DNA from 2 places in the Sellimonas catena genome. Region 1 is predicted to be linked to the other one. Evidence: a T-box and tRNA genes for the amino acid it is inferred to sense, from the RefSeq annotation. Region 1 holds a T-box; the other holds one or more tRNA genes.
What was found. A T-box is a leader RNA that pairs with one kind of tRNA and senses whether it is charged. The one in region 1 lies ahead of proS (proline--tRNA ligase), so its partner is inferred to be a tRNA-Pro.
Positions count from the first base shown of each region.

Region 1 (10,482 bases):
GGATTCTATTTAGAAATGACGATGCCCCTCATCGGGAAGTGGATGAAATCATCCGGGAGCTTCCGATGAGGGGCATTGTTTATGATGTTTTTTCTTTTCCTGTATGGAAACTGTGTTGTACAATCCGCTCAGCGGTTTCGCTGATTGACAGATAGCTGGTATCCATGCAGTTTTCCAGTTTCGAAAAATGCGGTAATGATTTCAGACTGATTTCGAGCCACTGATCTGTCCGCCATTCACAGGTCTTATCCACTCTCCAGCGCTGAATGAGCTGTTCTTCACCGCACAGCAATGTGACGCTGACAGGCTCCAGATGCAGGGAGCAAATACCATCAATGATGCGCTGACACACCCATTTTTCATCCATCAGCCATACGAGTACAATCATCCGGCATACAGAACAGTTTTTATAATTTCCGATCATATGTAGAATATTGTCGACGGCCATTACTTTTGTCTCCTGATTGCCGACAAATGGATGCAGATCCAGACACCAGTCACCGTCGATAAAGGCGGTGCCGGGATGATGGTCTGCAATGTATTTTCCGACTGTGGTTTTCCCAACACCCATCGGGCCATTAATGATGATTACATTCATAATTTCTTTCCCTCATAATAAAAATTGTAAAGATGCGGAACTTTCTGCCAGACAGCATCAGACCGGACGGCGGATCAAAAGCCCTTTCATATTAGACGTCCGGTTATGCATCTTATATATCGTTTCTTTCTCTTCTTCAGTACATCCAATCAAGACTTTTATTTCAGAATCTTTTTTTACGATATCCACGGTACAGATGACAGCGTCAACTTTTTTTCGCCGGTTCCAACCCAGACATCAATTCCGCCGCCGTCCATGGATGCAGTGCCTTTTAGATATCCATAGTCTGCTTCGTAAATCTGTTCCGGATACCGGGGATGCGCGCTTCCCTTAGGACGATCAATGACAATGTCGCTGCTATGAACCAGTTCATCTAAAAGATTCCAGAATTCAGGATCAAAGGTATTCATAAAGAGACCTCCTTTTTTACCATTCGGATAACTGGGGACAAACATCCAATATATCTTGTCCGGATAACGGAAGGTTGGTTTTGCCTTTCAGTCTTTCGATAATGTCAGGCATGGGAGAAGCGACGATTTTTCTTCGGGTTTTTATTTCTTTCCCACATTTCGGGCAGACGTGCTGCGTAGCAGGAAGACAACTTTGCCTGCCTGTTTCAAACAGATCAGTACCGCAATCAGGGCATTTGACAGAAGCAATTCGATCTTTTAAGTATGGAAGCGTCTTTTGCGCCATATAGAGCTGGACCATGTTTGCATCCAGACAAATCCCGTCAATTTCTACTTCGCTGTAGGTGGCATCAATAACCGGGCGGGAATTATCCTGAGTATATGCATGGACATGGATTCCCTCAGTTTCTGTTTCTGGGCCAGTACAGAAGAAAGCCGGATTGAAACCCCAGATTGAGATGCCCAAAGGGAAATCCTGCTGTTTTATGCTTAATTTGCGAGTAGCCTTTACGAAATTTGCAGGAAAATGAAATTCGCTAAATAAACCATTGGCTTTTATAATAGGATTTCCAATTTCTGCAGTTTTTTCATAAAAATTTCGTCCGCAGCCTGAACAAAGATGTTTTTTGTGGGGATTTGCGGCAAACCAGTCTTTATCAAGATGCGGAAATCCGCAGTGTGGACATTCCAGGTAAGCAGTTTTCTGATTTAAGATATTGGAGGCCAGGTATGAAACCGCAGCAGTATAATCAAAAGAAACTTGCTGGTCTCCATTTGTTATCTGGAGAAGATGGCAGAATTTGTCAGCCTCGTTACCCGTTTGAACACGAATTCCAAAGGCGGAATCCATCTTTGCAGTATCATATACGGCCGGAACATATGCCCATAAAGCGATGTTGCCGGACTCCTCCTGGAGATTTACGGTCAAAGAATCCTGCGGCACGTCTGTAGCAGGATTGCTCTGGGCTAAACAAGTATGAAATTTTTCACCTTTTCCGTTACCGGCCGGAGCATGATGTGTCGTACACCAGTAGCGGTCAGTACCGTTTCGGTTTTTCCCTGCATAAACAATGTTACATTTTTTCATTGCGGCTCCTTTTAATGTAGAACGCTCAAAAGTTCTCCTTAAATATTCATATAGTGTATGATTAGCTTTTCGAAACTTTATCCAGCACCGTATATATGATGAGGTTTAAAATCAAGTAAAAGATAGATAAGACAGCAAGAATTTTGATGTCAATAGAGTGAGTCAGTATCAAAGTCATAGCAGCATACGAAATCAAAAATACGATAAAGCTGATGAGTGTCTGCTTTATTGGTTTCATTTGATCACTCTTTCCGAAAATTTATCATAGATTACGAAACTACAGCCAGTTAGCGTCTATTTCATTTTTTAAGTTGCAAAACATTGCATAGAAAGATTCCTTTGCCTGAGACACAATTTCCAGATCAATGTCTTCATTGTATGAATGTGCAACATTATTGTGTTCCTGTAAGGCGCGTAGCCATAATTCTTCGTCCTTGATCATACCAGCCTGATAAGCAGTTTTTAGAATAATTTTAGGTGATCCTGTTGCACTGGCTTCATAACCATGCATAGAAAGGATTTCTTTCATCATTTTCCATGACTGCTCGAAACAGATTTCATATAACCCGACCAAGCCAGTAAGAATAACCGTATCATCATTCATAAGGTTCAGTATATTTATATATCTGCTTCATGTTTGATAAAGCGGAACAAAAATTATCATATTTTTTCATAGAGTGTTTTCCCCTCCTTTTTTATAGACTCGCGTAATTCGGGCTGCATTGCCCGTTCCAGATCAACAATATCATATTTTAACAGCGTAGAAGTTTCTTCATCCAGATCCAAAGAAAAACGGGCTATATTTCCGCCGCTTACCGCAAGATCAATGTCACTGGTTGGGGAAAAATCTCCTCTTGCACGGGAGCCAAACAGAATAACTTGCCGAATGTTGTACTTCTGGGCCAATGAGGAGATTTCATTAAGGACTCTTTGATTGATTCCGGTGCTGGAGGGTGTGATTTTCATAGAAGTGTGTAGTTTTGTGATTTCACTCATTATACTGCACTCCTTTCTTTTTCTAATCATAGCATAGAAGAAAAGAAAAAGAAATTGTAAAAACCATGACATACCATGTACAAAAACGTTATGAGTTCCACCCGTACTCAACAGAAGGAAGATGTATCGTACATGCAAGCATGACTCTGCATCTTTCTTCTGCTGAGTACGGTGTGAACAGTAACACAAAAACGGGCAAAATAGTGGCAATCAATGCGTTTTACTTGACACTCTTGATTTTTTCGGGTAAAATTTGAATAATTTCATGGCGAAAGCCGAATAAATGAACGATGAAGGGGAATAGTAAGCCTAAGAGAAGTTTCAGAGAAGAGGCGGGTGGTGCGAGCCTTTGACGGATCACGGCTGAACCGGACCTGGAGTTCCTGTATGAAAAGTACAGCGTTTTATCAGCGTTAATGATCAATGAAGTGAGCCGCAGATTTTGTGGTTAATGAGGGTGGTACCGCCGGACATCCGGTCCCTGTTTGGGACGGATGCCCGGTGTTTTTGTTTATTTAACAGGAAACTTCGTTCCCTGTTAAATAAACACGCTCCGCGGGATGCGCACTCGCGCGAAGCAGAAACTTGTCGCTAAAGCGACCGCGCTCGGCGCGAGAGTTCCGCGAGCGGAACTCTTGGTTTAACAGGAAACTTTGTTTTAAAAACAGGGGGGCAGAAGTCCTTGGAAGCTGTGAAAAATATTGATTGAGAGGAGAATGCGACATGGCAAAGGACAACAAAAAATTTGTAAAGTCTATCACATCCAGAGATGAAGATTTCGCTCAGTGGTACACGGATGTGGTGAGAGAGGCAGAGCTTTGCGACTATTCCAGCGTGAAAGGATGCCTGAACTATCTGCCGAATGGATATGCAATCTGGGAAAATATCAAGGCAGATCTGGACAAGAGATTTAAAGATACAGGAGTAGAGAACGTATACCTTCCGATGCTGATTCCGGAGAATCTGCTTCAGAAAGAAGCGGATCACGTAGAAGGATTCGCTCCGGAAGCTGCATGGGTGACACATGGCGGAACAGAGAGATTACAGGAAAGATATGCGATCCGTCCGACATCAGAGACACTGTTCTGTGATCTGTGGAGCCGTATCGTGCAGTCTTACCGTGACCTTCCGAAAGTATGGAACCAGTGGAATTCCGTACTGAGATGGGAAAAGACGACACGTCCGTTCCTTCGTTCCAGAGAGTTCCTGTGGCAGGAAGGACATACCATCCACGCAACTTACGAGGAAGCAGAAGAGAGAACACTTATGATGTGGAAGGTCTACAAAGACTTCATCAGCGAGTCTCTTGCGATTCCATATGTAGCTGGAAGAAAGACAGAAAGTGAGAAGTTTGCAGGTGCAGAAGACACATACACAGTAGAAGCGCTGATGCATGATGGAAAGGCACTTCAGTCCGCGACAAGCCACTTCTTTGGAAATGGATTCCCGGATGCATACGACATCAAATATCTGGATAAGAACAATGAGCTCCACAGTGTTTATGAAACATCCTGGGGACTTTCTACAAGAATTATTGGTGCGATCATTATGGTACATGGCGATGACAGCGGCCTGGTGCTTCCGCCAAGAATCGCTCCGAAACAGGTACGCGTGATCCCGGTGGCACAGCACAAGGAAGGTGTTCTTGACCGTGCAGAAGAGCTGCTGGCAGCGATCCGCGCAGAAGGATTACGTGCAGACATCGACGAGTCCGAAAAGAGTCCGGGATGGAAATTCAGCGAGCAGGAGATGCTTGGAATTCCGGTACGTGTGGAACTTGGACCGAAAGATATCGAAAACGGTCAGGCAGTCCTTGTAAGACGTGACACAAGAGAGAAGACTGTTGTAGCAATCGACGAGGTACCGGCAGCACTGGCTGAACTTCTCGAGACAATTCAGCAGGATATGTATACAAGAGCAAAAGCATTCCTGGACGGCCACATCGACGAGGCAGAGACCATGGATGAAATGGTTGCAAAATTCAAGGACAACAGAGGATTCATCAAAGCGATGTGGTGTGGAGATGAAAGCTGTGAAGAAGCGATCAAGGCAGAGACAGGCGGAGCCGGATCCAGATGTCTGATCGAAGATGAAGAGCCGATTTCCGACAGATGTATTTACTGCGGAAAACCGGCAAAACACAAAGTTTTCTGGGGTAAAGCATACTAAAATGGAACAGGTCAGGATCAGACTGCCGGAAAAAGTGCAGTGGATCATCCGAAAGCTCAAAGAACAGGACTTTGACGCGTACGCAGTGGGCGGATGTGTCAGAGACTCGATACTGGGAAGGGAGCCGGAGGACTGGGATATCACAACGTCCGCAAAGCCGGAAGAGATCAAGCAGATCTTCCGGCGGACGGTGGATACCGGAATCGAGCACGGCACAGTGACTGTTCTGGCAGAAAAAGAAGGATTTGAAGTAACGACATACCGGATTGATGGCGAGTACGAAGACGGAAGGCACCCAAAAGAAGTCTGGTTTACAGGAAAGCTTGCAGAAGACCTCAAGAGACGGGATTTTACGATCAATGCCATGGCATACAACGATGAAGACGGCCTTTGTGACCTGTTCGGAGGACAGGAGGATCTGCAAAAAGGGATCATCCGGTGCGTGGGAGATGCCCGTGAGCGGTTTACGGAGGATGCACTCCGGATTCTGCGGGCTGTCCGATTTTCAGCACAGCTTGGATTTTCCATGGAAGAGAAGACAAAGGAGGCAGCGGGCGCGCTTGCCGGAACCCTTGTCAAAATCAGCGCGGAGCGGATTCAGAGCGAGCTTGTAAAGCTTCTCGTGTCACCGCACCCGGAAGAGATGCTGACGGCGTGGGAACTTGGCATCACCAAAGTGATTCTTCCGGAATTTGACCGGATGATGGAGACAACACAGGAGACGCCGCACCATATGTATAACGTAGGCGTGCATACAGTGGAGGCATTAAAGCATATCCGCGCAGACCGGATTCTCCGCCTTTCCATGCTGTTCCATGACATGGGCAAGCCGGAATACAAGACGATGGATCCGGACGGAACTGCCCATTTCAAGAAACATGCCATCGGAAGCGAACGGATTTCAAAAGAGATCATGCGACGGCTGAAATTTGATAATGATACGATCCGGAAGGTGTCAAAACTTGTCTACTACCATGACTACCGGATGCCGCCGAACCGGAGACTGGTCCGCAGGGCGGTGAACAAGATCGGAAAAGATCTGTTCCCTTACTATCTGGAAATCCGGATGGCAGATACTCTGGCACAGAGCCTGTATCACAGAGAAGACAAGATTTCAGATATCGAAGGCGTTGCAAAGTGCTTCCAGGAGATTGTGGATGAGGGCGAATGTGTATCGCTGAAAGAACTCGCCGTGACAGGGAAAGATCTGATCGATGCCGGAATCAGTCCGGGACCGCAGATGGGAGAGATTTTGAATGCTCTTCTTGAAGAGGTGCTGGAAGATCCGGAGAAAAATCAAAAAGACTACCTGCTTACACGGGCGGCCAATATGAATCATTTATAGTACAAAGATACAAAACAAAAAGACAGCCGTGATAGCTGGCGTACACCAGCATTATCACGGCTGTCTTTATGCAGTTTCCGCCCGCCATGCTGGAGGAGAATGATTGAACCGGTTCTATTTAATCCCCCGCATTCATAAGCTAGAAAGACGATTGAATCAGAAGGCAGGGGGCAGTTATGGGTGATTATGATTTAGAGGTACTGGAACAATATCCGATACAAGTGGACAATGTCCGAAAAGTGAGGGGTGCCATCCTGTGTGAGACGGATCGGGGTCTGATGCTTTTGAAACAGGCGGCATTATCAAAGCCGCGCATTTTAGTTATGAATGAAATCCATAAAGCGATGAAAAATCAGGAACATCTGAAGTGCGATGAGCTGATTCCGAATAAAGAAGGAGAGTTTCTGACAGTCTCTGAGGACGGGGTATCTTATTATCTGAAAGCGTGGTATCAGGGACGAGAGTGCGACGTCCGGAAACACTCGGAAATTCTGGAGTCGGCAAAGCTGCTGGCCAAAGTTCACAGGCTGATGGAATTTCCCCGGTGCAGGGAAGGATTCCGGGAACCGGATCTTGTGGATGAGTACCGCAGACATAACAGAGAACTGAAGAAAGTATGGAATTTTATCCGGAAAAAGACAATCAAAGGGGAGTTTGAAAGCAGATTCCTGGAATATTTTGAGGCTATGTACTGCGTGGCGGCCAGGGTGGAGCAGCGTCTTGAGGATTCGGCCTACCGGCAGCTGATGGAACAGAGCAGAGAAAAAGGAAGTTTTGTCCACGGAGAATACAATTACCACAATATTCTGATTGCTCCGGACGGCATGACAGTGGTGAACTTTGAACATGTGGGCAGAGACATTCAGCCGTCGGATCTTTATTATTTTCTCCGGAAAGTTATGGAAAAGCATCAGTGGAATGAAAAACTCGGTGCGGAGATTCTGCGGGCATACTGTGCGGTCAATCCCCTCAGAGAAGAAGAAAAAGAATACATTGCGCTCCGGCTTTCCTATCCGGAGAAATTCTGGAAATGCGCCAACACGTACTATAATTCCAACAAAGCATGGATTTCTTCCAAAAGTGTCGAAAAACTGCGGCTTTCCATTGAGCAGAACGAGGTAAAGAAGGCGTTTTTAGAACAGATATTTTCTTTCCATTTAGATAAGAGTGGTGTATAATAGACAGCATAGAAGACCAATCAGGAGGTACAAAGATATGGGATATCGTGAAAAATACGATGAATGGTTGACAAGTACATACTTTGACGCTGAGACAAAAGCAGAGTTAAAAGAGATCGAATCCAATGAAAAAGAAATCGAAGACCGTTTTTATAAGGATCTGGAGTTCGGTACAGCAGGACTCCGCGGAGTCATCGGCGCAGGAACGAACCGTATGAATATCTATACGGTACGTAAGGCAACCCAGGGACTGGCAAACTACATCGCCGGAAAAGGTGCGCAGGCACAGGGCGTTGCGATTGCATACGATTCCAGACGGATGTCCCCGGAATTTGCGGATGAAGCAGCGCTCTGCCTTGCGGCAAACGGAATCAAGGCTTATGTATTTGAAAGTCTCAGACCGACTCCGGAGCTTTCATTCGCGGTGAGAAAGTTAGGATGCATTGCCGGAATCAATATCACAGCAAGCCATAACCCGCCGGAATACAACGGATATAAAGTATACTGGGAGGACGGCGCGCAGATTACACCTCCTCACGACAAAGGTATCATGGACGAGGTAAAGGCAGTGACAGATTTTGCCACTGTTAAGACGATGGACAAAGAGGCTGCCAAAGAAGCAGGCCTTTACGAAGTCATCGGAGCGGCGATTGACGATGCTTATATCGCGGAGCTGAAAAAACAGGTACTGCATCAGGATGCCATTGATCAGGTCGGCAAAGAGCTCAAGATCGTATATTCCCCTCTTCACGGTACAGGAAATATCCCTGCAAGAAGAGTATTAAAAGAGCTCGGATTTGAAAATGTATATGTAGTAAAAGAGCAGGAGCTGCCGGACGGCGAATTCCCGACGGTATCCTACCCGAATCCGGAATCAGAAGAGGCATTTGAACTTGGACTGAAACTGGCAAAGGAAGTGGACGCAGATCTTGTTCTTGCGACAGATCCGGATGCTGACCGTCTTGGTGTTTATGTAAAAGATACGAAGTCCGGCGAGTATAAGGTGCTGACAGGAAATATGTCCGGATGCCTTCTTGCTGAATATGAGATCAGTCAGAGACAGGCGTTAAAAGGACTGCCGGAGGACGGCTGCCTGATCAAGACGATCGTTACGACCAATATGGCAGACGCCATTGCAAAGTCATACGGCCTCAGACTGATCGAAGTTCTGACAGGATTCAAGTACATCGGACAGCAGATTCTCGGATTTGAAACGACAGGAAAGGGCGAGTATGTATTCGGCTTTGAAGAAAGCTACGGATGTCTGATCGGAACCCATGCAAGAGATAAAGACGCGATTGTAGCAACCATGGCACTGTGCGAGGCAGCGGCTTACTATAAGACACAGGGCAAGACACTGTGGGATGCCATGATCGATATGTATAACAAATACGGCTACTACAAGGACAGTATCCAGTCCATCACAATGAAAGGAATCGAAGGACTGGAAAAGATCCAGGCGATTCTTGAGACGCTGAGGAATAATCCTCCGGTCAAAGTGGGAGAATACCAGGTATTAAAAGCCCGTGATTACAACGCAGATACGATCAAAGATCTGGCAACAGGCGAAGTGACAGCAACAGGACTTCCGAAGTCCAATGTTCTCTACTACGATCTGACAGACGACGCATGGCTTTGCGTAAGACCATCCGGAACAGAGCCGAAAGTGAAGTTCTACTATGGCATCAAGGGCACTTCTCTTGAGGACGCAGATGCCAAGTCAGAGGCTCTTGGGAAAGCTGTTCTGGAAATGATCGACAATATGCTTTAAAATATCAGAAAACTTTGTGAAACCTGCGGAAAACAGGGGCGCAGCACTATAATTCACTTGACAAATATACAAGAAACCGTTATAACTTTTAATGAAGATAACCCATAGAAATCAGGGGTTTTGAAAGTTAGATCATGACAGATCAGAAAGATACTTTTATAACGGGACAATAGGAGGATAAGTATTTATGAACAAAACAGAATTAATCGCAGCAGTGGCAGAAAAGGCAGAAATTTCCAAAAAAGATTCTGAAAAAGCATTAAAAGCATTCATCGACGTTGTAACAGACGAGTTAAAAGCTGGCGGAAAGATCCAGTTAGTAGGATTTGGTACTTTTGAAGTAAGCGAAAGAGCAGCAAGAGAAGGAAGAAATCCTCAGACAGGAAAGACTATGAAGATCGAAGCTTGCAAAGCTCCTAAATTCAAAGCTGGAAAAGCATTAAAAGACGCAATCAACGCATAAGATATTTATGAACGGAAATAGAGGGCTGTCAGGCCCTCTATTTTGTTACTATATTAAAGATACAGGAGGCAGTTATGAGACTGGACAAATTTTTAAAAGTTTCACGTCTGATCAAACGGCGCACCGTTGCAAATGAAGCGTGCGACGCGGGCAGAGTTACGGTAAACGGCAAGCCGGCGAAGGCATCTACAAAGGTAAAAAAAGGTGACGTGATCGAGATTCAGTTCGGCACGAAAGCAGTAAAGGCGGAAGTACTGGATATTCAGGATACGACGAAGAAGGAAGAGGCAAAAGAGCTTTTCCGTTATATTTAATTCAGAAAAGGAATAAAGGCGGGCGCGGATTCATAGTATATCTCAGAAGCACGTTGGAAGAAGCAGACAGGCTGACAACGAAAGAGAGGTTGAGAGAAGATGATGATGAGCAGCAGTATGATGAGCGTTACAGAAGAGGCACAGGTCCGGA
Region 1 covers NZ_BSBO01000004.1:38,514-48,995, reverse strand. The annotation lists gene Selli1_RS02950 (ATP-binding protein) at 80-598, opposite strand; gene Selli1_RS02945 (hypothetical protein) at 775-1,008, opposite strand; gene Selli1_RS02940 (hypothetical protein) at 1,025-2,095, opposite strand; partial or broken gene Selli1_RS02935 (HI0074 family nucleotidyltransferase substrate-binding subunit) at 2,373-2,769, opposite strand; gene Selli1_RS02930 (nucleotidyltransferase family protein) at 2,756-3,091, opposite strand; T-box leader at 3,373-3,577, shown strand; gene proS (proline--tRNA ligase) at 3,815-5,260, shown strand; gene Selli1_RS02920 (CCA tRNA nucleotidyltransferase) at 5,262-6,605, shown strand; gene Selli1_RS02915 (CotS family spore coat protein) at 6,782-7,783, shown strand; gene Selli1_RS02910 (phospho-sugar mutase) at 7,821-9,554, shown strand; gene Selli1_RS02905 (non-specific DNA-binding protein Hbs) at 9,742-10,017, shown strand; gene Selli1_RS02900 (RNA-binding S4 domain-containing protein) at 10,077-10,331, shown strand; gene yabP (sporulation protein YabP) at 10,437-10,482, shown strand, end outside.

Region 2 (10,482 bases), on a different contig from region 1:
GTCGGCTCCACACCAACCTTCTCATGGAAAAGATGATCCGCTCCACAGTCCCGGATCGCAAGAATCAGCGATACCAGCTTGGAAATACTCTGGATCGTAAACGGAATTCTCGTATCTCCCGCTTCCAGCACATTGCCGTCCAGATCCATTGTGCAGACCCCAAGATAATATTTATTCACATCCCGCAGCTGCGGAATATACTGCGCTGTCATGCCCAGTTTGGTAAATGCTTTCCCATATTGCAGGGCATCCTTCAGAAGCTCTTCTGTCAGCATCACGCCTCTCCCTTCCTTTCTCATCCTGTCATTTCGATAAAATTATCCATAATTTTTCCGTCCATGTCAAGAAGAAAGAAACGCTTCACCGGCTTTTCCGGACTCTGTCCGTACAGCTTCCATAAACCGCTATCTATTGTATGCATCTTCGTACAGACGTTCCTGAGAATTCAAAGGCTCTTCGTCATTATGCACTCTATAGTACATACCGTCCTCATGCATCTCACGCGCTTTCTGATTGTCACGATTCATCGTGTCAAAAATGTATTCCAGCTTTTCCTGAATGGCCGGATCATAAACCGGAGATGCGACTTCCACACGTTTGACTGTATTTCTTGTCATAAAGTCCGCAGATGCTATGTAATATTTTCTCCGTTCCTTCGTACCGAACATATAAATCCGGGAATGTTCCAGGAAACGTCCTACAATGCTGATAATACGAATGTTCTCGGTCTTTCCTTTCACACCTGCCACCAGACAGCAGATTCCACGGATAATCATCTCGATCTTCACGCCCGCGCAGGAAGCCTCAATCAGCTTGTCGATGATCTTCTTGTCTGTCAGGGAGTTCATCTTGATGCCGATGTATGCCGGTTCCCCCTTCTTTGCGTGTTCGATCTCCTCGTCCATCATATCCAGTACCCGGTTCTGCAGACAGTGCGGCGCCACAAGCAGATGCTGCATGTCTTCCACCACTTCCCCTTTTGCAAGGGCGCGGAATACCTTTGCCGCCTCAATACCGATATCGGTATTTGCCGTCATCAGGGAAAGGTCTGTATACAGTCTGGACGTCTTTTCATTATAGTTTCCGGTTCCGATCTGTGTAATGCACTCAAACTGCTTATCTGTCTTTCTTGTGATCAGGCAAAGCTTGGAATGTACCTTATAGCCGTCCAGGCCGTAAATAACCTGGCATCCGGCATTCTCCAGACGGCGGGACCACTCGATATTATTTTCCTCATCAAAGCGGGCGCGGAGTTCCACAAGCACGACGACTTCCTTTCCATTCTCCGCAGCCTCAATGAGCGCCTCAATCACCTTACTCTGCTTTGCAAGACGGTACAGTGTCATCTTGATGGAAACCACGTTCTCATCCTCCGCAGCCTCGGTCAGGAGACGCAAAAACGGCCTGATTGACTCATATGGATAAGAAAGGAGCTTATCTCCCTCTTTAATCTGCTCAATAATGCTTCTTCCATCCTGAAACATCAGCGACTTCTGCGGAGTACGTTTTTCGTAAAACAGACTTTCATTTTTTCTCAGCATATCCTGAATCTGGAATACAAAAGAGAAATCCAGCGGGACTTCGGAATGGAACACATACTTCTCCTCCAGTCCCAGATAATTATCCAGCATCAGCATGCTTCCGATATCCAGATCTCCGGACATCTCAAGCCGGATCGGAGCAAGCTTTCTTCTCTGCTTCATCAGATCCGCCATAAATTCCCGGTAGTCCAGATCCTCATCATAAAGTGCATCCGCATCAATATCGGCATTTCTCGTCACACGGATCAGCGCTTTACCCTGAATCTTGTATCCCGGAAATACCTTGGATACAAAGTGAAGAATCAGATCTTCACCAAGAACATAAGATCCCTTTTCTCCCGGAATCTCAATCATCCTCTGGAAAATATTGCTTGCACACGGTACAATTCCAAGACGGACCTTCTTGCTGCTCTTTGTCGTCAGAGAAACAACCGCATAAATTTCATTATTTTTCAAAAACGGGAACGGCTGTCTCCTGCCGACCACGGTCGGGGAAATCAGCGGAAGAATCTCCGACTGGAAGAATCTTTCCATCTTCTTCTCATCTTCAATCTGATCCATGCGGTACAGACGAACGCCTTCCTTTGCAACTTTTTCAATCAGCTTCTGATATACCTTTTCTTTCCTTTTATTCAGCTTTCTGACCTCTTCAAGTATCGCGTCAATCTGCTCCTGTGAAGACATCTGTGTCTTATTGTCCCTGATATCCTGAGGCAGCAGCGTCTGGTCGTACAGGGAACCAACCCGGACCATAAAAAACTCGTCCAGATTCGTCTGATAAATCGATACGAAAGTGAAACGCTCACAGAGCGGTACGGACTTATCCTCCGCCTCTTCCAGTACCCTTTCATTAAATTTCAGCCACGAAAGCTCTCGATTCATATATTCGCTTCCCATATATTCTATACGCTCCTTCATTCCTTTTCTGCAGTACACTTTTCCTTATCGGCAGTTCCTGTATGGAACGCTGTGAAATACCTTCTTCGCATTCCCATCCACTTTTGTCTCCATGCAATAATAACGAACCACCATATCGTTTTTTATCTGTTTTCTACTGCGCTTTTCTCTTTTCATCATATACCCCTTTTCCTGAAAAATCAATTTATAGTTTCTGTTTGAGTATATAAACTTTACAACAAAAAAAGAATAACATATTGCCCCTGTAATCCGTGTCAAATCTACATTAAATTCATGTAAAACTGTGCTTCTCTTGCGTAAATCCAACGTAAAATCAATGTAAAAAAACAGACGTGGCCATACTACTGTATCTCCTACGTCTGTTTTATAATCCACTGATTTAATGTCTCTTTTCCCCTTTATACCCCGGAATGATCATCACATCTTTTGTATACGATTTTTCTGATGGAATCGGTAGATAATTTAAATTCATCCGCAAGCGAATCTATACTATCTCCATTATGAAATTTATCCCGGATTCTTTCATTCCGTTCCTGATAATAGGTACGGGCCCCTGATACCGCTCCCCATCTTTTCTTTTCCTGCGAACGGGGAATATACACTGTTTCTCCCGACACATATTTTTGCAGTTCTTCAAGTAAATGATCCGGAATAATATCCCGAGCATTTCTATATCTCATGAAGAAATTCCTCCATGCTCTTATACTCGTGTATTTTTCCTCCCCCTTCTGTAATAATAGTTCGCATTTTCTCTTCCAGATGATCTGCATAGTCAGCAAATTCATTTAATCGATTCACATTATAATGTTCCATAAGCCCCATTCTCTTTATTCCAAAATCATCACATACAATGTTCAACTCTTGCTGAAGCAAAATTCCCCACATATAGGTCTTAACCGGATCATTCCTTCTGGAATAATATCGAATACGCAGCCATGTATAGGATAATTCCGCATACCAGTCAGCCAGCATCTGAAAGTCCGTATTGTAATTTAAACTATCTTTATCGACAGTACTTTCCTTTTCCAGAAACTCCCGTACAACGCACACTGCCTCATGGCACAACTTTCTTTGAACTTCCACATCAGACTCATCAATTACATTACGATATAACTCAAGAAATCTCTTTGGGACTTTTTTCATATCGGTAAGTTCTTCGATCTGATCGGTCTGAGATTTTCTAAAATATTGATGATTAGAAAAAGCTATCGCCTGAGCCAGATAATCCAATACATAACCTGCGCACATTTTCGCATCGCTTATCGCAGCAAACATCATTTCCGCAAAAATATTCTTTGCTTTTTCATAAGAACTCAAAGCACACTGCCTCATTTTCTCCGGATTTGAAAGATTTTCTGCCTGACGTCTTTTTAATTGTCTAAAACGTTCAGCATCTTCTTCTGTTCTGGCATACAGAATTTCTCCATCTGCAAGACAAGTTATATTATATTCTTCCAACTCAGCAAATTTTTCCAATCTCGCCCAGTCAATTCCCCAGATATCAAACCCTACCCCTTCCAGAATAAAGGTACGCCCAAAACGATATCCTCTTTCTGTAATCGGGACAAAATAGCTGACTGCCTTTACCTGATCATCTATTCTTAGTGTCGTATGAGAAACAACCAGTGCTATATCTTCCGGATATTCATTCTTTACCGCATCAATTACCCATTGTGTCACAAATTCTCTGTTTTCCATATTCCTCTTACCTCCTGCTTATTTTCCGGTTAACCGTTAATGTAATTATACAAGATGCTATTATTCAAATGATACATAAGAAATAAATGTAGAAATTCTTTCCTCTGAATAGCAATTGATGCTGAAACTTGATTATATCTTTACTATACTTTACTAGTTTTTAATCACCCTGTCATAAAGCTGCAATGAAATAGCTGAAAAACAGAAAACACAGTAAAAAACTTCTATGACACATCTCATACGAATTCTAATCTGGCAGAAAAGAACCACACTAATAATTGGAAAATGACTAAATTAAACAAAGGGAAAAAATATATGAAATACTATAGAACACAAAATAAAAAAGCCCGCTATTTCGGGCTTTTGCGACTGCGGATGACAGGAATCGAACCTGCACGTCATGGACACCAGATCCTAAGTCTGGCGCGTCTGCCAGTTCCGCCACATCCGCGTACATTAATCCGGCCTTATTTTGCAAGGCCTCAGATAAAAGAATAGACAAGCAGTACTGCTTGTCTAAAGTGAGCGTGCGGGGATTCGAACCCCGGACAACTTGATTAAAAGTCAAGTGCTCTACCGACTGAGCTACACGCCCGTATAATATAATTCAAACCTGGGCTAGTTGGATTCGAACCAACGAGTGCAGGAGTCAAAGTCCTGTGCCTTACCGCTTGGCGATAGCCCAACAGCCCATATTGGGACTAGGGTGGATACAGGGATTCGAACCCTGGGCCTCCAGAGCCACAATCTGGCGCGCTAACCAACTGCGCTATATCCACCATGAAACGTGCCTGCGGGGATTCGAACCCAGGACCTACGGCTTAGAAGGCCGTTGCTCTATCCAGCTGAGCTACAGACACATTGTATAGTTCTTAAAGCATATCCTGCTTTAAGAAAGCGGGTGATGGGAATCGAACCCACGTATCCAGCTTGGAAGGCTGGTGTTCTACCATTGAACTACACCCGCAGATCGCAATATTGATTCCTGTCTCTACCAGGAATCGGGGTGACAGGATTCGAACCTGCGGCCTCCTGGTCCCAAACCAGGCGCTCTAGCCAAGCTGAGCCACACCCCGTTTTTTCGTCTCATCTGTTTTTTCCTGACGACAAAAGTTATTATATATGAACTCCTGATATTTGTCAACAACTTTTTTCATTTTTTTCTACATATCTGATTTCACCCGTCACAGTGCCGTCTTCTGCCATCTCCAGAACAATATAACTCGGCAGCCGGTTCTCCTGCCGAGGGTAGGTAAGGCTGCCCGGATTCATGATAATCATGTCTTTTTCAAACTTCAGACAAGGCTTGTGTGTATGGCCGAAAATAACAATGTCCGCTCCTCTTGCTCTTGCCTCTCTTCTGAGATGATCCAGAGTCATGGATACAAAATAATGATGTCCATGTGTCATAAAAATTTTGTGCGTCTCCATCTGTATTTCCACTTCCGGCGGAAGCTCACCAAAGAAGTCATTGTTTCCGGCTACCACGTAGGCCGGGCATCCGCTTCCATACTGAATTTCCCACTCTCTTCCTTCAACATCACCTGCATGAAAGAGAAAGTCTACCGGTTTCTCCTGTTCCAGAACCTTCTCGAAATTCGTATGTATTTTATGAGTATCACTTACTACCAGGATTTTCTTTTTTTTCATCCACTATCTCTCCTCTATCATCTTCTTCATCTGCCGGAGCCCTCTTCCCCTGTGGCTGATTTCATTTTTCTTTTCCGGCGGAAGCTCTGCCGTAGTGCATCCGTACTCAGGCAGGTAAAAGATCGGATCATAGCCGAATCCGTGTTCACCTTTGATTTCATAGCCGACTCTGCCCTCGATTATACCAAGTGTTGTCTTCTCCTCTCCATCCGGAAAGACTGCTGCAATCGCACATACAAACCGTGCGCTCCTCTTTTCATCCGGCACACCCTCCATACGTCTTAGGAGTTCACCATTCTTGATATCATAGGAAGTATCTTCCCCCATGTATCTGGCAGAATAGATGCCCGGCTCCTTGTTCAGATAGTCGATTTCAAGCCCTGAATCGTCCGCCATCACAATATCGTCCGGCAGAAGCGCATGAACTGCTCTCGCCTTAATCAGCGCGTTCTCCTCAAATGTAGATCCATCCTCAACGATTTCCGGGTTCACCCCTGCCTCTTTCATGGAAAGTATCTCCATGCCAAGGTCTTTTAAAATCTCCCTGATCTCCACCATCTTATCGGCATTGCCTGTGGCAAATACAATTCTGCTCATCTTACTCTTCCTTCTTTCTCCTGTTTTTATACACCCTGCTCCTCTTTTTTCCTTCTTGGCGGCTTCGGCCCCATAAACTGGTAAAAATAGGTCTTGATCATTCCATTGTAAATCTTGCGGTTCTTATCCGCCTTTCTTCCAAACCACCGCTCTGTGTCCTCATAGCTTGTGATCATATAGGCCGACCAGTCTTTCAGCCCGCGGAAGCTCTTTCCAAAATCCTGATAGATCTGCGGGAGTGTCTCCTTTTCCTCCAGACGTTCTCCATAAGGCGGATTGGTAATAATGAATCCGTACGGCTTTGGATGTCTCAAATCCCTGACCGCCCTCTGCTGGAAGTGGATCAGATGGTCTACCCCTGCGTTTACCGCGTTTTTCCGGGCGGTACGGATGACTTCCGCATCAATGTCATATCCCTGGATGTCTGCGGTCACATCCTGTCTGATCCTGTCCTGCGCCTCCGTAGACGCCTCATACCAATGCTTTTTCGGGATCAGATTGCCCCAGTTCTCCGCAGTAAACTCCCGGTTCATTCCCGGCGCAATGTCTGCCGCCATCATGGCTGCCTCAATCACGAAAGTCCCGCTTCCGCAGAACGGATCTACCAGAATCCGGTCCCTCTTCCAGGGAGTAAGCAGAATCAATGCCGCCGCCAGTGTCTCTGAAATCGGAGCCTTTCCGCTCTGCGGACGATATCCCCTCTTGTGCAGAGATTCTCCCGTCGTATCAATCCCCACTGTCACAACATCTTTCTTGATAAAGACACGCACCGGATATTCACTTCCATCTTCCGGGAACCAGTTCTTATGATAATGTTCCTTCATCCGCTCCACCATAGCTTTCTTCATGATAGATTGGATATCAGACGGACTGAACAGCCGGCTTTTGACCGATGCTGCCTTTGCGACCCAGAATTTTCCGTTCTCCGGTATGTACTGCTCCCACGGGATCTGCTTCGTCCCCTGAAAGAGCTCTTCAAATGTACCCGCCGAAAATTCGCCCGCCTTCAGAAGGACCCGCTCTGCGGAACGCAGGAACAGATTTGCCCGGCACAATGCCAGCTCATCCCCGTAAAAGGACACCCTTCCGTCCTCCACCTGTGAAATCTCATAACCGAGATCCCGGATCTCTCTTTTGAGTACCGCCTCCAGGCCGAAGTGGCACGGTACAACGTATTCTATCTGCATATTGCTTCTCCATTTCCGATTTTCTTCTTACTATATCTTACGTGCTGTCCGCCCGCTTGTCAATAAAGTCTTTTTTTTACCAGATGCTGCCGTTCCGGACTCCCCACAAAAAAACCTCCCCGCTTTCTTAGTGATGAAAGCGGGGAAATTCTGTTTCCTGAGACCATATTCCTAATAGTTGCTGTTGTTGTAATCGCTGTAGTCCTTGGTATGACAGTCTGTTGTCTTATTTGTGTTTTTGTTTTTTGCAGCGTTTTTCGTACGGTCTGTCTGTTTGCTGTTCTGAGTGTGCATATTTCCGTAAGAAGAGCTGTAAGAATTGTTCTCGCTGTTGTTTTTGTTCATATTATTTGTGTTTTTGTAGTTTTTTGCCATTTCCATGTCCTCCTTATTGAATTATGGTACGCTTTTAGTATGCTCGGTTTAAACTAGTTTATACACTTGCGTTTTTCCAAAAAGTGGACAGGAAAAATAAGATTTTCTTCCGATTCTTTAGTATTTTTTAACATTTTGCTTGCTTTTTTCTTTATCTTATATTATACTAACTTTTGTAGAAAGCAGGCTTTCTACACCCCTTATTAATTATTTATACTCCCCTCAAAAGACCGGTGGCTCCCCCATCGGTCTTTTATTTTAAGTTTCTGAAATAAGGAGGTACTGCCGCACAGACAGTACCTCCTTTTCTTTTGTTATCGCCCTCCCATGATGCGGAGAACGAGAATAAGAATCAAAAGCGGCAGTGCAAATGGCAGCACAGCAGCAATCAAGCCGGTCACAATCGATACGATAATCAGAAAGACAATGATGACGCCGGCAAAAAACAAGAGTCGCTTCCACCATGTGTCAATCCCCATCAGGTGAAGAATCGGATGACGGATCTCCTTTTCTTCCTCTTCTTCTGTATACATACTCTGCCCGGAACCGTAGGCACCGGAGGTGCCGCCGTAGTAGTCCCGTTCATTTTCAGCGGAATTAATGATCGTGCGGGCAATCACCCAAGGATCGCCGAGCATATCCAGTATCTCCTGCTCCGTTCTGCCGTTTTTTATCTCGCTTCTTATATAAGAATCATAGTATTCGATATTCTCCTGAACCGCCTGCGCATTCAGATCGTTTTCGAGAGCTTCGCGCAGTTTATTCAAAAATTCGCTTCGATTCATCTCTTATACCTCAAAAATCAAATCCCCGTAAGACGGCATCGGCCAGATTTCCTTATCCACAATCATTTCCAGTCTGTCAACCGGAATTCTGAGTGCTTCCATGGCCGGAACTACCTGTTCGTGGAAGTATTCTGCCTGTACCTTCCCTTCTTCTTTGGTGGATGCCTCCTGTGTCACCTGCTCCAGTGTGGTGAGTGCTGCTTTTGCCTCTTTTAAGAGGCTGCTTGTTTCAACCAGAAGATCTCTTTGCACCTCAGCGTCTACACCTGCCTGTACCACTGCGTTGACAGTCTCAGCCAACGTCTTTGTTCCGCGGATTACCGCTGGAATAATGTGTTTGCTTGCAATATCAATCATCGTACGGGCTTCAATATTCACCGCTTTTGCATAGGCTTCATATTTGATTTCCGCACGGGAATCCAGTTCCGCTCTTGTAAATACATGGAATTTTTCAAACATTTCCACGTTTTTATCTGCTACAAGCGCCGGAATCGCGTCCACCATGGACGGAAGATTCGGAAGCCCTCTTCTTTCCGCCTCTTTTACCCATTCTTCTGAATAACCGTTGCCGTTGAACACAATCTTCTGATGCTCCGTCGCATATTCCTTGATCAGATCATGTACAGCCTGTTCAAAGTCCTCCGACTGTTCCAGAATGTCGCAGGCATCGCAGAGAGCCTCTGCCACAATCGTATTTAATACGATATTCGGCGCAGCCGCAGAATCTCTGGAGCCGAGCATACGAAATTCAAACTTGTTACCTGTAAAGGCAAACGGTGAAGTTCTGTTCCTGTCTGTCGCGTCCTTATTCAGACCCGGAAGCGCTTTAACGCCTGTCTGGAGCTTTCCGCCTTTAATACTGTGTGTCGCATTTCCAGAAATAACAAGCTGTTCCAGCACATCCTCCAGCTGTTCTCCAAGGAAGACGGAGATGATTGCCGGCGGCGCCTCGCTGGATCCAAGTCTGTGGTCATTTCCCGGATCTGCCGCAGACTCTCTTAAAAGGTCCGCATGTCTGTCTACCGCTCTGAGCACACAGAGAAGCATCAGAAGGAACTGAATATTCTCATGAGGTGTTTTTCCCGGATCCAGAAGATTTTTCCCGTCATCGGTTATCAGAGACCAGTTGTCATGCTTTCCTGATCCATTCACTCCTGCGAACGGCTTCTCGTGAAGCAGGCAGTGAAGTCCCTGCCGTTCCGCTACCTTTTTCAACGTCTCCATAATCAGCTGGTTGTGGTCAACCGCCACGTTGCACTCTACATAAATCGGAGCCAGCTCGTGCTGGGCCGGAGCAACTTCATTGTGCTGTGTCTTTGCAGTCACGCCCAGTCTCCAGAGCTCCTCATTGACTTCTTTCATAAATGCCGCGATCCTGGCGCGGATGCTTCCGAAATAATGGTCATCCAGCTCCTGTCCTTTCGGAGGCATTGCTCCAAAAAGTGTACGGCCTGTAAATACAAGATCTTTTCTTTTCAGATATTTTTGCCGGTCTACAAGGAAATATTCCTGCTCAATGCCGACCGACGGCTTTACGCGCTTTGACGTCGTATTTCCGAACAGGCGCAGAAAGCGCAGTGCCTGTTTATTAATTGCTTCCATCGATCTGAGAAGCGGTGTCTTCTGATCCAGCGCTTCTCCGGTATAAGAGCAGAAAGCAGTCGGAACATAGAGAATACATCCATTTTCGTCTTTCTTCACAAACGCAGGAGACGTAGGATCCCATGCAGT
Region 2 covers NZ_BSBO01000026.1:46,877-57,358, forward strand. The annotation lists gene glsA (glutaminase A) at 1-275, opposite strand, end outside; gene Selli1_RS12465 (hypothetical protein) at 296-421, opposite strand; gene ppk1 (polyphosphate kinase 1) at 405-2,438, opposite strand; gene Selli1_RS12475 (CD3324 family protein) at 2,858-3,139, opposite strand; gene Selli1_RS12480 (hypothetical protein) at 3,129-4,157, opposite strand; tRNA gene Selli1_RS12485 (tRNA-Leu) at 4,528-4,608, opposite strand; tRNA gene Selli1_RS12490 (tRNA-Lys) at 4,680-4,752, opposite strand; tRNA gene Selli1_RS12495 (tRNA-Gln) at 4,771-4,842, opposite strand; tRNA gene Selli1_RS12500 (tRNA-His) at 4,863-4,936, opposite strand; tRNA gene Selli1_RS12505 (tRNA-Arg) at 4,944-5,017, opposite strand; tRNA gene Selli1_RS12510 (tRNA-Gly) at 5,054-5,124, opposite strand; tRNA gene Selli1_RS12515 (tRNA-Pro) at 5,159-5,233, opposite strand; gene Selli1_RS12520 (metallophosphoesterase family protein) at 5,298-5,807, opposite strand; gene rdgB (RdgB/HAM1 family non-canonical purine NTP pyrophosphatase) at 5,811-6,404, opposite strand; gene Selli1_RS12530 (THUMP domain-containing class I SAM-dependent RNA methyltransferase) at 6,431-7,591, opposite strand; gene Selli1_RS12535 (hypothetical protein) at 7,763-7,966, opposite strand; gene Selli1_RS12540 (DUF1700 domain-containing protein) at 8,281-8,751, opposite strand; gene Selli1_RS12545 (glutamine synthetase III family protein) at 8,755-10,482, opposite strand, start outside.
Region 2: it has a tRNA-Pro gene. The T-box ahead of proS (proline--tRNA ligase) is inferred to sense a tRNA for this amino acid. The anticodon was not compared.